Regions from separate parts of the Streptomyces sp. NPDC107575 genome, predicted to be linked through region 1. Evidence: riboswitches for the same ligand, from Rfam matches in the RefSeq annotation. Region 1 holds a riboswitch; each other region holds the start of a gene.
The links. Region 1 has a riboswitch for cobalamin ahead of ACZ7L4_RS23890 (ribonucleoside-diphosphate reductase subunit alpha). Riboswitches for the same ligand answer to the same signal wherever they lie in the genome.
Positions count from the first base shown of each region.

Region 2: it holds a riboswitch for cobalamin, as region 1 does, so the genes downstream of both, nicT (Nickel transporter NicT) here and ACZ7L4_RS23890 (ribonucleoside-diphosphate reductase subunit alpha) in region 1, are expected to answer to the same signal.
Region 3: it holds a riboswitch for cobalamin, as region 1 does, so the genes downstream of both, ACZ7L4_RS03195 (ABC transporter substrate-binding protein) here and ACZ7L4_RS23890 (ribonucleoside-diphosphate reductase subunit alpha) in region 1, are expected to answer to the same signal.

Region 1 is NZ_JBVKBG010000004.1:922,041-925,307, reverse strand. Features, by position in the region: gene mctP (monocarboxylate uptake permease MctP) at 1-989, shown strand, start outside; gene ACZ7L4_RS23895 (GNAT family N-acetyltransferase) at 1,093-1,584, shown strand; cobalamin riboswitch at 1,646-1,776, shown strand; gene ACZ7L4_RS23890 (ribonucleoside-diphosphate reductase subunit alpha) at 1,905-3,267, shown strand, end outside.
Region 2 is NZ_JBVKBG010000001.1:75,400-78,666, reverse strand. Features, by position in the region: gene rho (transcription termination factor Rho) at 1-496, shown strand, start outside; gene ACZ7L4_RS00355 (GNAT family N-acetyltransferase) at 527-1,018, shown strand; gene ACZ7L4_RS00350 (inorganic diphosphatase) at 1,084-1,587, shown strand; cobalamin riboswitch at 1,591-1,806, shown strand; gene nicT (Nickel transporter NicT) at 1,838-2,956, shown strand; gene ACZ7L4_RS00340 (GTP-binding protein) at 3,125-3,267, shown strand, end outside.
Region 3 is NZ_JBVKBG010000001.1:684,466-687,732, reverse strand. Features, by position in the region: gene ACZ7L4_RS03205 (PepSY-associated TM helix domain-containing protein) at 1-783, opposite strand, end outside; gene ACZ7L4_RS03200 (hypothetical protein) at 963-1,679, opposite strand; cobalamin riboswitch at 1,767-1,892, shown strand; gene ACZ7L4_RS03195 (ABC transporter substrate-binding protein) at 1,923-2,981, shown strand; gene ACZ7L4_RS03190 (FecCD family ABC transporter permease) at 3,017-3,267, shown strand, end outside.

The DNA.
Region 1 (3,267 bases):
ACATCCCCATCAAGCTGGGCGGCTTCGAGCACATCTTCTCGGCGGCGGGCGACAAGTTCGACGCCGCGAACGAGGCGGCGGGCAAACCGGTCGCCGGGCTCGCGCCGGGCTCATCGGGCACATGGACGTACGCGACGCTCGCGCTCGGCTCCGCCCTCGCGCTGTTCATGTACCCGCACTCGATCACGGCGACCCTGTCCTCCAAGAGCCGCAACGTGATCCGCCGCAACACCACGATCCTGCCGCTCTACTCGCTGATGCTGGGCCTGCTCGCGCTGCTCGGCTTCATGGCCATCGCGGCCGGGATCAAGGTGCAGAACGGGCAGTTGGCGATTCCGCAGCTGTTCGAGGACATGTTCCCCGACTGGTTCACGGGCGTCGCGTTCGCCGCCATCGGCATCGGCGCGCTGGTCCCCGCGGCCATCATGTCCATCGCCGCGGCGAACCTCTTCACGCGCAACATCTACAAGGACTTCATCAAGCCGGACGCGACGGCCGCGCAGGAGACCAAGGTCTCCAAGCTGGTCTCGCTGCTCGTGAAGGTGGGCGCGCTGGCCTTCGTCCTGACCATGGACAAGACCGTCGCGATCAACTTCCAGCTGCTCGGCGGCATCTGGATCCTGCAGACCTTCCCTGCCCTGGTCGGCGGCCTGTTCACGCGCTGGTTCCACCGCTGGGCGCTGCTCGCCGGCTGGGCGGTCGGCATGGTGTACGGCACGCTCGCCGCGTACGGTGTCGCGTCGCCGACGCAGAAGCACTTCGGCGGCTCGTCGGCGGAGATCCCCGGCATCGGCCAGATCGGCTACATCGGCATGACGGCGTTCGTCCTCAACGTCGTCGTCACCGTCGTCCTGACCTTCGTCCTCAAGGCGTTCAAGGCCCCGGACGGCGTCGACGAGACGGCGCCCGAGGACTACACGGCCGACGCGGGCGACAAGGGCGTCCAGGTCGACCTGCCGAAGGTCGGCGCGGAGGCGTCGGGCCACTAGGCACGTACAGCTGAACGCTTCGGGCCCCTCCGACTCGGAGGGGCCCGAAGCTTTTTCCGGAAACCGTTGCGACCACGGCCGCGGGTCGCGTAACCATGGCGTCGTGATCAGAACAGTGCGCCCCGATGAGTACGCCGTGCTCGGCGAGTTGAGTGCCCGCGCCTACCTGGGCAGCGGCCTCCTCGCGTTCGGCGAGGACGACTGGTACGCCGCCGAACTGCGCGACGTCGAGAAACGCGCGCGGCAGGCCGAGGTCCTCGTCGCCGAGGGGCCGGACGGCCGGGTCCTCGGCGGCGTCACCTACGTCCCCGCGCACGACCACCCGTACGCGGAGGTCTCCCGCGCCGGCGAGGCCGAGTTCCGGATGCTCGCGGTCGACGTCGAGGCGCGCGGCAAGGGCGTCGGCGAGGCGCTCGTGCGGGCCGTGGTCGACCGGGCGCGCGCCGCCGGCAAGACGGCGCTGGTGCTGTGCACGCAGCCGCTCGCGACCGCCTCGCACCGCCTCTACGAACGCCTCGGCTTCACCCGGATCCCGGACCGCGACTGGTCCCCGATCCCGGAAGTGACGCTGCGGGCGTACGAGTTGAAGCTCTAGCCGGTCCGACCCCAGGAGCACGCCGACACAACATATGGGGCTGAAGCGAAAGCCCGGCACAACATGTATGCTCGCTCTCGCTGTCGCCGCAGGGGAATCCGGTGCGAATCCGGAACTGTCCCGCAACGGTGTGCGTAGGCGTACAAAAACGCCCGCGTGAGTCCGATGACCTGTCGACGGTACGCCCGAGCCGCCCGGCCCGGGCGTCGACGACGTCCGGGCCTCGCGGAAAGGGCCGGTGGACGAGGGCCCGCCCCGTGCGCGCCCGCGCTGCCACCTCCTCCCCGCAGGCCCCGAGCCGAGCGAGGGAGAGCCTCCACGTGACCATCGCGCCCGCCGAACCGGTCTCAGCCACCCCCGAGGACGGCCCGGGTGCAGCCCTGCTGCGCACCCTGACCGAGCTGACCGCCGACCTCCCCGACGCCGACCCCGGCAGAATCGCGGCTGCCGCCCTGCGGGGACGCTCGGCGCGGGCCGACGAGGCCGAGCTGCGCGATCTCGCCACCGAGGCCGCGGCCGGGCTGATCTCCGAGGACCCGGCCTACTCCCGGCTCGCCGCCCGGCTGCTCACCCGCTCCATCGCCGCCGAGGCCGCCTCACAGGGCGTCACGTCCTTCACCGGATCGGTCGCCGTCGGCCACCGCGAAGGCCTGATCGCGGACCGCACGGCCGAGTTCGTACGGGTGCACGCGGCGCGCCTCGACGCGCTGATCGACACCGCGGGCGACGACCGCTTCGGCTACTTCGGCCTGCGCACCCTGCACAGCCGCTACCTGCTGCGCCACCCGATCACCCGGCACGTCATCGAGACCCCGCAGCACTTCATGCTGCGCGTGGCGGCGGGGCTCGCGGAGGACGACAGCGTCCGGGCGCTCGACGAGGTGGCCGCGCTCTACGGCCTGATGAGCCGCCTCGACTATCTGCCCTCCTCCCCCACGCTCTTCAACTCCGGCACCCGGCACCCCCAGATGTCGAGCTGCTACCTCCTCGACTCCCCGCTGGACGAGCTCGACTCGATCTACGACCGGTACCACCAGGTCGCCCGCCTCTCGAAGCACGCGGGCGGCATCGGCCTCTCGTACTCCCGTATCCGCAGCCGCGGTTCGCTGATCCGCGGCACGAACGGGCACTCCAACGGCATCGTGCCGTTCCTCAAGACGCTCGACGCGTCGGTCGCCGCCGTGAACCAGGGCGGGCGCCGCAAGGGTGCCGCCGCGGTCTACCTGGAGACCTGGCACTCCGACATCGAGGAGTTCCTGGAGCTGCGCGACAACACCGGTGAGGACGCGCGCCGCACCCACAACCTGAACCTCGCGCACTGGATCCCCGACGAGTTCATGCGCCGCGTGAACGCGGACGAGCCGTGGTCCCTGTTCTCCCCGGCCGACGTCCCCGAGCTGGTCGACCTGTGGGGCGCGGAGTTCGACGCCGCGTACCGCAAGGCCGAGGCCGACGGGAAGGCCCAGCGGACCATCCCGGCCCGCGATCTGTACGGCCGCATGATGCGCACCCTCGCGCAGACCGGCAACGGCTGGCTGACCTTCAAGGACGCCGCCAACCGCACCGCCAACCAGACGGCGGAGCCCGGCCACACGGTCCACTCCTCGAACCTCTGCACGGAGATCCTGGAGGTGACGGACGACGGGGAGACGGCCGTCTGCAACCTGGGCTCGGTCAACCTCG
Region 2 (3,267 bases), on a different contig from region 1:
CGTGGTGATCCTCCTCGACTCCCTCACCCGGCTGTGCCGGGCGCACAACAACGCGGCCTCGACCAGCGGCCGCACCCTGTCCGGCGGTGTGGACGCCGCGGCCCTGCACGGACCGAAGCGGTTCTTCGGCGCGGCCCGCGACGCCGAGGAGGCCGGCTCGCTGACCATCCTCGCCACCGCCCTCGTCGACACCGGCTCCCGCGCCGACGACTACTACTTCGAGGAACTGAAGAGCACCGGCAACATGGAGCTGCGCCTCGACCGCGTCCTCGCGCAGCGCCGCGTCCACCCCGCCGTCGAGCTCACCCCCTCCGGCACCCGCCGCGAGGAACTCCTGCTGCCCGCCGCCGAGTTGAGCGTCGTGCGCGGACTGCGGCGCGCCCTGCAGAGCCGGGACCCGGCCGCCTCCTACGAGGCCCTGCTCGACAAGCTGCGCCAGACCCCGGACAACGCCGCGTTCCTGCGCCAGGCGCACTCCACGGTGCCCACGGCCTGACCCCGCCCCCGAGTGCGTAATACTCGACACATGAACGCGAGCATTACGCGCCGTGGCGGGCCCCCGGCCGTCACCGTCCGGCGGGCCACCGCCCGGGACGCCCGGCGCCTCACCCGCCTCGTGCGCGGCTCCAGCGCCTACCGGGACCCGTACGCCTCCATGGTCGCGGGCTACCGGGTGGGCCCCGACTACATCGAGGCGCACCACGTGTACGTCGCCGTGGACCAGGCCGACGAGCGGGTGCTCGGCTTCTACGCGCTGCTCGCCGAGCCCCCGGAGCTGGACCTGATGTTCGTCGCCGACGAGGCGCAGGGCCGGGGCATCGGGCGGCTGCTCGTCGACCACATGCGTACGCAGGCGCGGGCCGCGGGCCTCGACCACGTCCGCGTCGTCGCGCACCCGCCCGCCGAGGGCTTCTACCGCGGCATGGGCGCGCGCCGCACCGGCACGGTGCCCGCGCGCCCGCCGGCCGTCGCCTGGGACCGGCCCGAACTCGAATTCCCCATTCCCCCGGCCGCCTGAGGGGTTCCGCCCTCGCCCGGTACGGCGCACACTCGGGGGCGTCGGAATGCGGCAAGGAGGCCACATTGGGCAGCAGTCAGGCACGCGCCGAGGCGTTCGACGTGATCGTGGAGATCCCGCAGGGATCCCGGAACAAATACGAGATGGACCACGATCTCGGCCGGATCCGGCTCGACCGGATGCTGTTCACGTCGACGCAGTACCCCGCGGACTACGGCTACATCGAGGGCACGCTCGGCGGCGACGGCGACCCGCTGGACGCGCTCGTCCTGACCGGCGACGCGACGTTCCCCGGCTGCGCCATCGAGTGCCGGGCGATCGGCATGTTCGTGATGAGCGACGAGAAGGGCCCGGACGAGAAGGTCCTGTGCGTCCCCGCGCACGACCCGCGGCACGACGCGACCCGGGACATCGAGGACATCCCCGAGTTCGACCGCCTGGAGATCACCCACTTCTTCGAGGTCTACAAGGATCTCGAACCGGGCAAGTCGGTCGACGGTTCCCACTGGGAGGGCCGGGAGAAGGCCTACGAGGAGATCCGCCGGGCCCGCGAGCGCGCTTCCGGGTAGGTGTTAGGTTGGTCGGGCCGTGGTGCTCGGGAAGACCGGTGACGGCCCCTCAGGGGCCCATTCCGGAGCGGCCCTCGCCACTGTGATCGGGTTTCGGACAGCGACGTCCGGAGCGCGCCGTTCCACCCTGTGCGCCACTGGCGGCCGTCGGCCGCTGGGAAGGCCGGAGCGGCGGGCACGCCCGTAAGCCAGGAGACCGGCCGCGGCATCTCACGAAGTGATCCACGAGGTGCTGGAGCGTGATCGACGCATGACCCTGCCCGGGAACTCCCCGACCCCTGCCCTGAACACCCCCTCCCCTGCCTTCCGCTGGCGCCGCGAGGACACGCTGCGCACGGCCGGACTGATCGCGGTGATCGCCGCGCTGCACGTCGTCGCGTTCGGCGTGCTCTTCCTGCTCGTCGTCCCCGAGCACTACGAAGTCGGCAACAAGGCCTTCGGCATCGGCCTCGGCATCACGGCGTACACGCTCGGCATGCGGCACGCCTTCGACGCCGACCACATCGCCGCCATCGACAACACCACCCGCAAGCTGATGGCGGACGGCAAGCGGCCCGTCTCGGTCGGCTTCTGGTTCGCGCTCGGCCACTCCAGCGTGGTGGTGGCCATGGCGGCGCTCGTCGCCGGCGGCGCTGCGCTCGCCGGCACCCTCATGAACGACAACTCGCCCACCCACCAGGTGCTCGGCGTCGTCGGCACGACCGTCTCCGGTACGTTCCTGTACCTCATCGCGGCGCTCAACCTCGTTGCCCTGATGGGCATTCTGAAGGTCTTCAAGGCGATGCGCGCGGGCTCGTACGACGAGCGGCGGCTCGAGGAGCACCTGGACTCGCGCGGGTTCATGAACCGGATCCTCGGCCGCTTCACCAGGTCCATCACCCGGCCAGGACAGATGTTCCCGCTGGGCTTCCTCTTCGGCCTCGGCTTCGACACCGCGACCGAGGTGACACTGATGGTGATGGCGGGCAGCGGAGCCGCCGCCGGCCTGCCCTGGTACGCGATCCTGTGCCTGCCGCTGCTGTTCGCCGCGGGCATGAGCCTGTTCGACACGCTCGACGGCACGTTCATGAACTTCGCCTACCAGTGGGCGTTCTCCAACCCGGTGCGCAAGGTGTTCTACAACCTCACCATCACCGGTCTGTCGATCGCGGTCGCGTTCTTCATCGGGACCATCGAACTCGTGGGCGTGCTGCACGACAAGCTCGACCTGAGCGACGCGGTGACCGGGTGGATCGCCGGGCTCGACCTCGACAACGTCGGGTACGTGATCGTGGGCCTGTTCGTGGTCGTGTGGGCGGCGGCGATCGCCTACTGGCGGCTCGCGCGGGTCGAGCAGCGGTGGTCGGCGCGGGTGGCCGACGCCGGATAAATCGGTTGCCGGGGTGCGCGGCACACTGCTGCACTGATCCCTGTGCGGCAACTGCCGCGCATCCCGAGCGTGAGGACCGATCCATGCGCACTGCAGTCCAGCTCCTTCCGAGGGCCACCGCGGATTCCGCCGCCGTGGCATTCCCTTCCCTCAAGGACTCGACTGCCAGTGGCATTGCTGAATCTTGGAATTCTCGCGCACGTCGACGCCGGTAAGACCAGCCTGACCGAGCGGCTCCTGCACACGGCCGGGGTGATCGACGAACTCGGCCGCGTCGACGAAGGGAGCACCCGCACCGACTCCCTCGACCT
Region 3 (3,267 bases), on a different contig from region 1:
TGTGGTCTGGCCGAGCGCTTCGCGCAGGTCGGTGATGCTGGCACCCGCGTACGTCGACCAGGTCAGGCCCGTGGCGGACAGGAAGAAGAGTCCGAGCGCCGCCCAGACTCCCACCGATCCGTGCAGCGACAGGGTGCGCCTGCGGCCGGTCGTCCCTCGGATCGCGCGACGCGAGCGGCGGCGGGCGAACCAGAGGACGAGTCCGCCACCCGCGATCACCCACATCCAACTCGCGGCGAACTCGCTGTACAGGCGGCCCACTTGGCCCAGGTGGAGGTCGCGGTGGAGTTCGTCGATCCAGGTGCGCAGGGGCAGCGCGCCGGTCGATCCGTACTGTTCGAGGGCGCCGCGTACCTCGCCGTTGTACGGGTTCACGAACACCGCGAGCGTGTGGTCGGCGTCGACTCCCACGACACCGGAGAGCATGACGCGCGTCGTCGCCCCGGCCTCGGGCGACGGCCGCACGGCGCTGACGTCTCCTTCCGGATGGGCCTTGCGGGCGGCGGCGACCTGTTCGGCGATGGGCAGTTGGGCCTTGCCCACGGGGACGTTCAGCTCATGGGCGTAGACGATCTTCTCGGCCTGGAACGAGCCCGCGTAGAGCAGGCCCGTGACCGCGGCGACGAACAGGAACGGGGCAACGAACACCCCGGCGTAGAAGTGCAGTCGGAGCACCAGCGGGCGCAGTGACGCCCAGGCCGACCGGTCGGCGGGCGGCGCCTGCCGACTCTCTTCTGCGGGGCGGGAGTCAGAGGTGTCTGACGTCTCGGAGGTGATGGACAACGTGGTCCTCCAGTTTCGGGCAGCACGGAGTCCGGGCGCGGGCCCCGCCTTTCGGCGGCGGCCCTGGACACATCCGGATCCGGTGCGTTGCGAGGGAACTCGGCCGCGCGGGCCCGCTCCGGGCGTGCGCACGGCCGACGCCCGAGGGTGCGGCGCAGCCTCGGGTGAACCGGCTGTCGTCAGGCGACAGCGTTCCCTGCGGGTGGGCCTCTGGAGGTGATGGGGTCCGCGAGGAGCAGCTCGCGCGGCGTACGGGCGCGCCGGGTGCGGCGGGCGTGAATGCGCGGCCGGTGCGGCGGAGTCGGCAGGCGGAACGGGAGCGTCAGCGGCGCGACGATCCGGTCGGCGACGCACCGCGCGAGACGGAACGCGGCCTGCTCGCCGTACGCGAGCCACAGCCCGCTCAGCACGGCGGCCAGCAGGTGGGCCAGGAGCATGCCGGAGGGAGACATGCCGCCCATGTCATGACCGGCATGGCCCATTTCGTGCATGCCGCCCATCGCGTCGGGCGGCATCGCACCCATGGGCATGTCGCGCATGGGCATGTCGCCCATGGACCCCATCGATTCCATGGGCGTGCGGCACAACACGTGATCCAGCCACTGCCCGGCGACAGAACCGCCCGAAGCCGCCGGGTGCGCGACGACCTGCGCCCACGAGAAGAAGAGGTGCAGCCCGGCCTGCGCGACCACCGACAGGCCCACGACCGGCAGGACTCCCCGCTCGCGCCCTGCGGGCCCACACGCCGCTCCCCCAGTGGCCGCGAACCCGGCGGCCAGGGCCCACCACGGCACGGTGTCACCGGACATGAGCGTGTGCGCGAGCGCCGTGAGCAGCACGCAGACGGCCGCGAACATCGCGGCCCGTCCAGCGCGAGCGTTCCGGCGTGTGGTCATGGCCGACCCATCTTGGCATCCGCGCCCCTGTGATCACCGGCAGGTTCGCAACCCGGCGTGCGCACCGTGGAAGCCACGTAGGATCGCCGGGTCATCACCGCGACGGGTGACAGGAAGCCGGTGCGAATCCGGCACGGTCCCGCCACTGTGACCGGGCAGCGCGTGTCGACGCGGCCCGGGAGTCAGGTCACTGGCCCGTCGCGGGCTCATTCCGAGGAGCGCGGACTCCGTAGGAGGCTTCACGTGTACGACGGTCCGTACCGTCCCCATGACCTTCCCCTTCCCCGTGTGCGACGGCGGCGCTTCGCCGTGCGTGTCACGGCCGCCCTCGCCGCGCTGTCGGCGACGGTGCTCACCGCCGGCTGCGGCCCGTCCGGACCGGACGCCGCCGGCGCCGACAGCCGCCCGAAGGCGTCGACCGCCAAGGGCTTCCCCGTCACCATCGACAACTGCGGCGTCAAGACGACGTACAACAGGCCGCCCTCGCGCGTGGTGACCATCCATCAGCACCCTGCCGAACTCCTGCTCTCCCTCGGTCTGAAGGACCGCATGGTCGGCACGGCGTTCCCCGACTCCGCAGTCCTGCCGAGCCTGCGCAAGGACTACGCGTCGGTGCCGCAACTCGCCGCGAAGGCGCCCTCGTTCGAGAAGGTCCTCGAGACCGAACCCGACTTCGTCTACGGCGGGTACTCCAGCGCGTTCGACGAGAAGGAGGGCCGCTCGCGCAAGGCGTTCGCCGACGCCGGCATCGACACGTACCTCAACCGCGAGTACTGCGGCAAGAAGAACGTGACCATGCGGGACACCTACGCCGAGATACGCACCATCGGCAAGATCTTCGGTGTCCCCGACCGCGCCGACACCCTCGTCTCCGAGCTCCGCGGACGGGTCGCGAAGGCGAGCGCCGCCGTCCGGGGCAGGCCGGACGTCCCCGTGTTCGTGTACGACAGCGGGGACAAGTCGGCCTTCACCGCGGGCGGCAAGGGCCTCGGCACGCAGTTGATCCACCAGGCGGGCGGCCGCAATGTGTTCGCCGATCTGGACGACGTGTTCGGTGATGTCTCCTGGGAGCAGGTCGTCGACCGCAAGCCCGAGGTCATCGCGATCTACGACTACGCGGGCGACAAGAGCGTCGAGCAGAAGAAGCGGTACCTGCTCGCGCAGCCCGCGCTCGCCGACGTACCCGCCATCAAGCACAAGCGGTTCGTGGTGCTGCCGTTGACCGCGACGCTGGTCGGGGTCCGGTCGGCGTACGCGGTCGAGGGTCTTGCGCGCGGGCTGCACCCGGAGAGCTTCAAGTGACGGCGCCCGCGGTGGCCGGCAAGAGACCGGCCGGCGTGCGGGGGCGACACATCGGCCAGGGGGCGCGGCTCACCGCCACCCTGGTCGTGCTCGCCGCGCTGCTCCTCGTCTCGCTCACGGCCGGACTCGCCATCGGCTCGGTGCATGTGCCGCCCGGTCAGGTGTGGGGCATCGTGACGCACGCCCTGGGCGCCGACTGGTGGGGCGAAGCGGACTGGTCGCGGGCGCGGGAGACGATCGTGCTCGACGTGCGGGCGCCGCGTGTGCTGCTCGGGGCCATGACCGG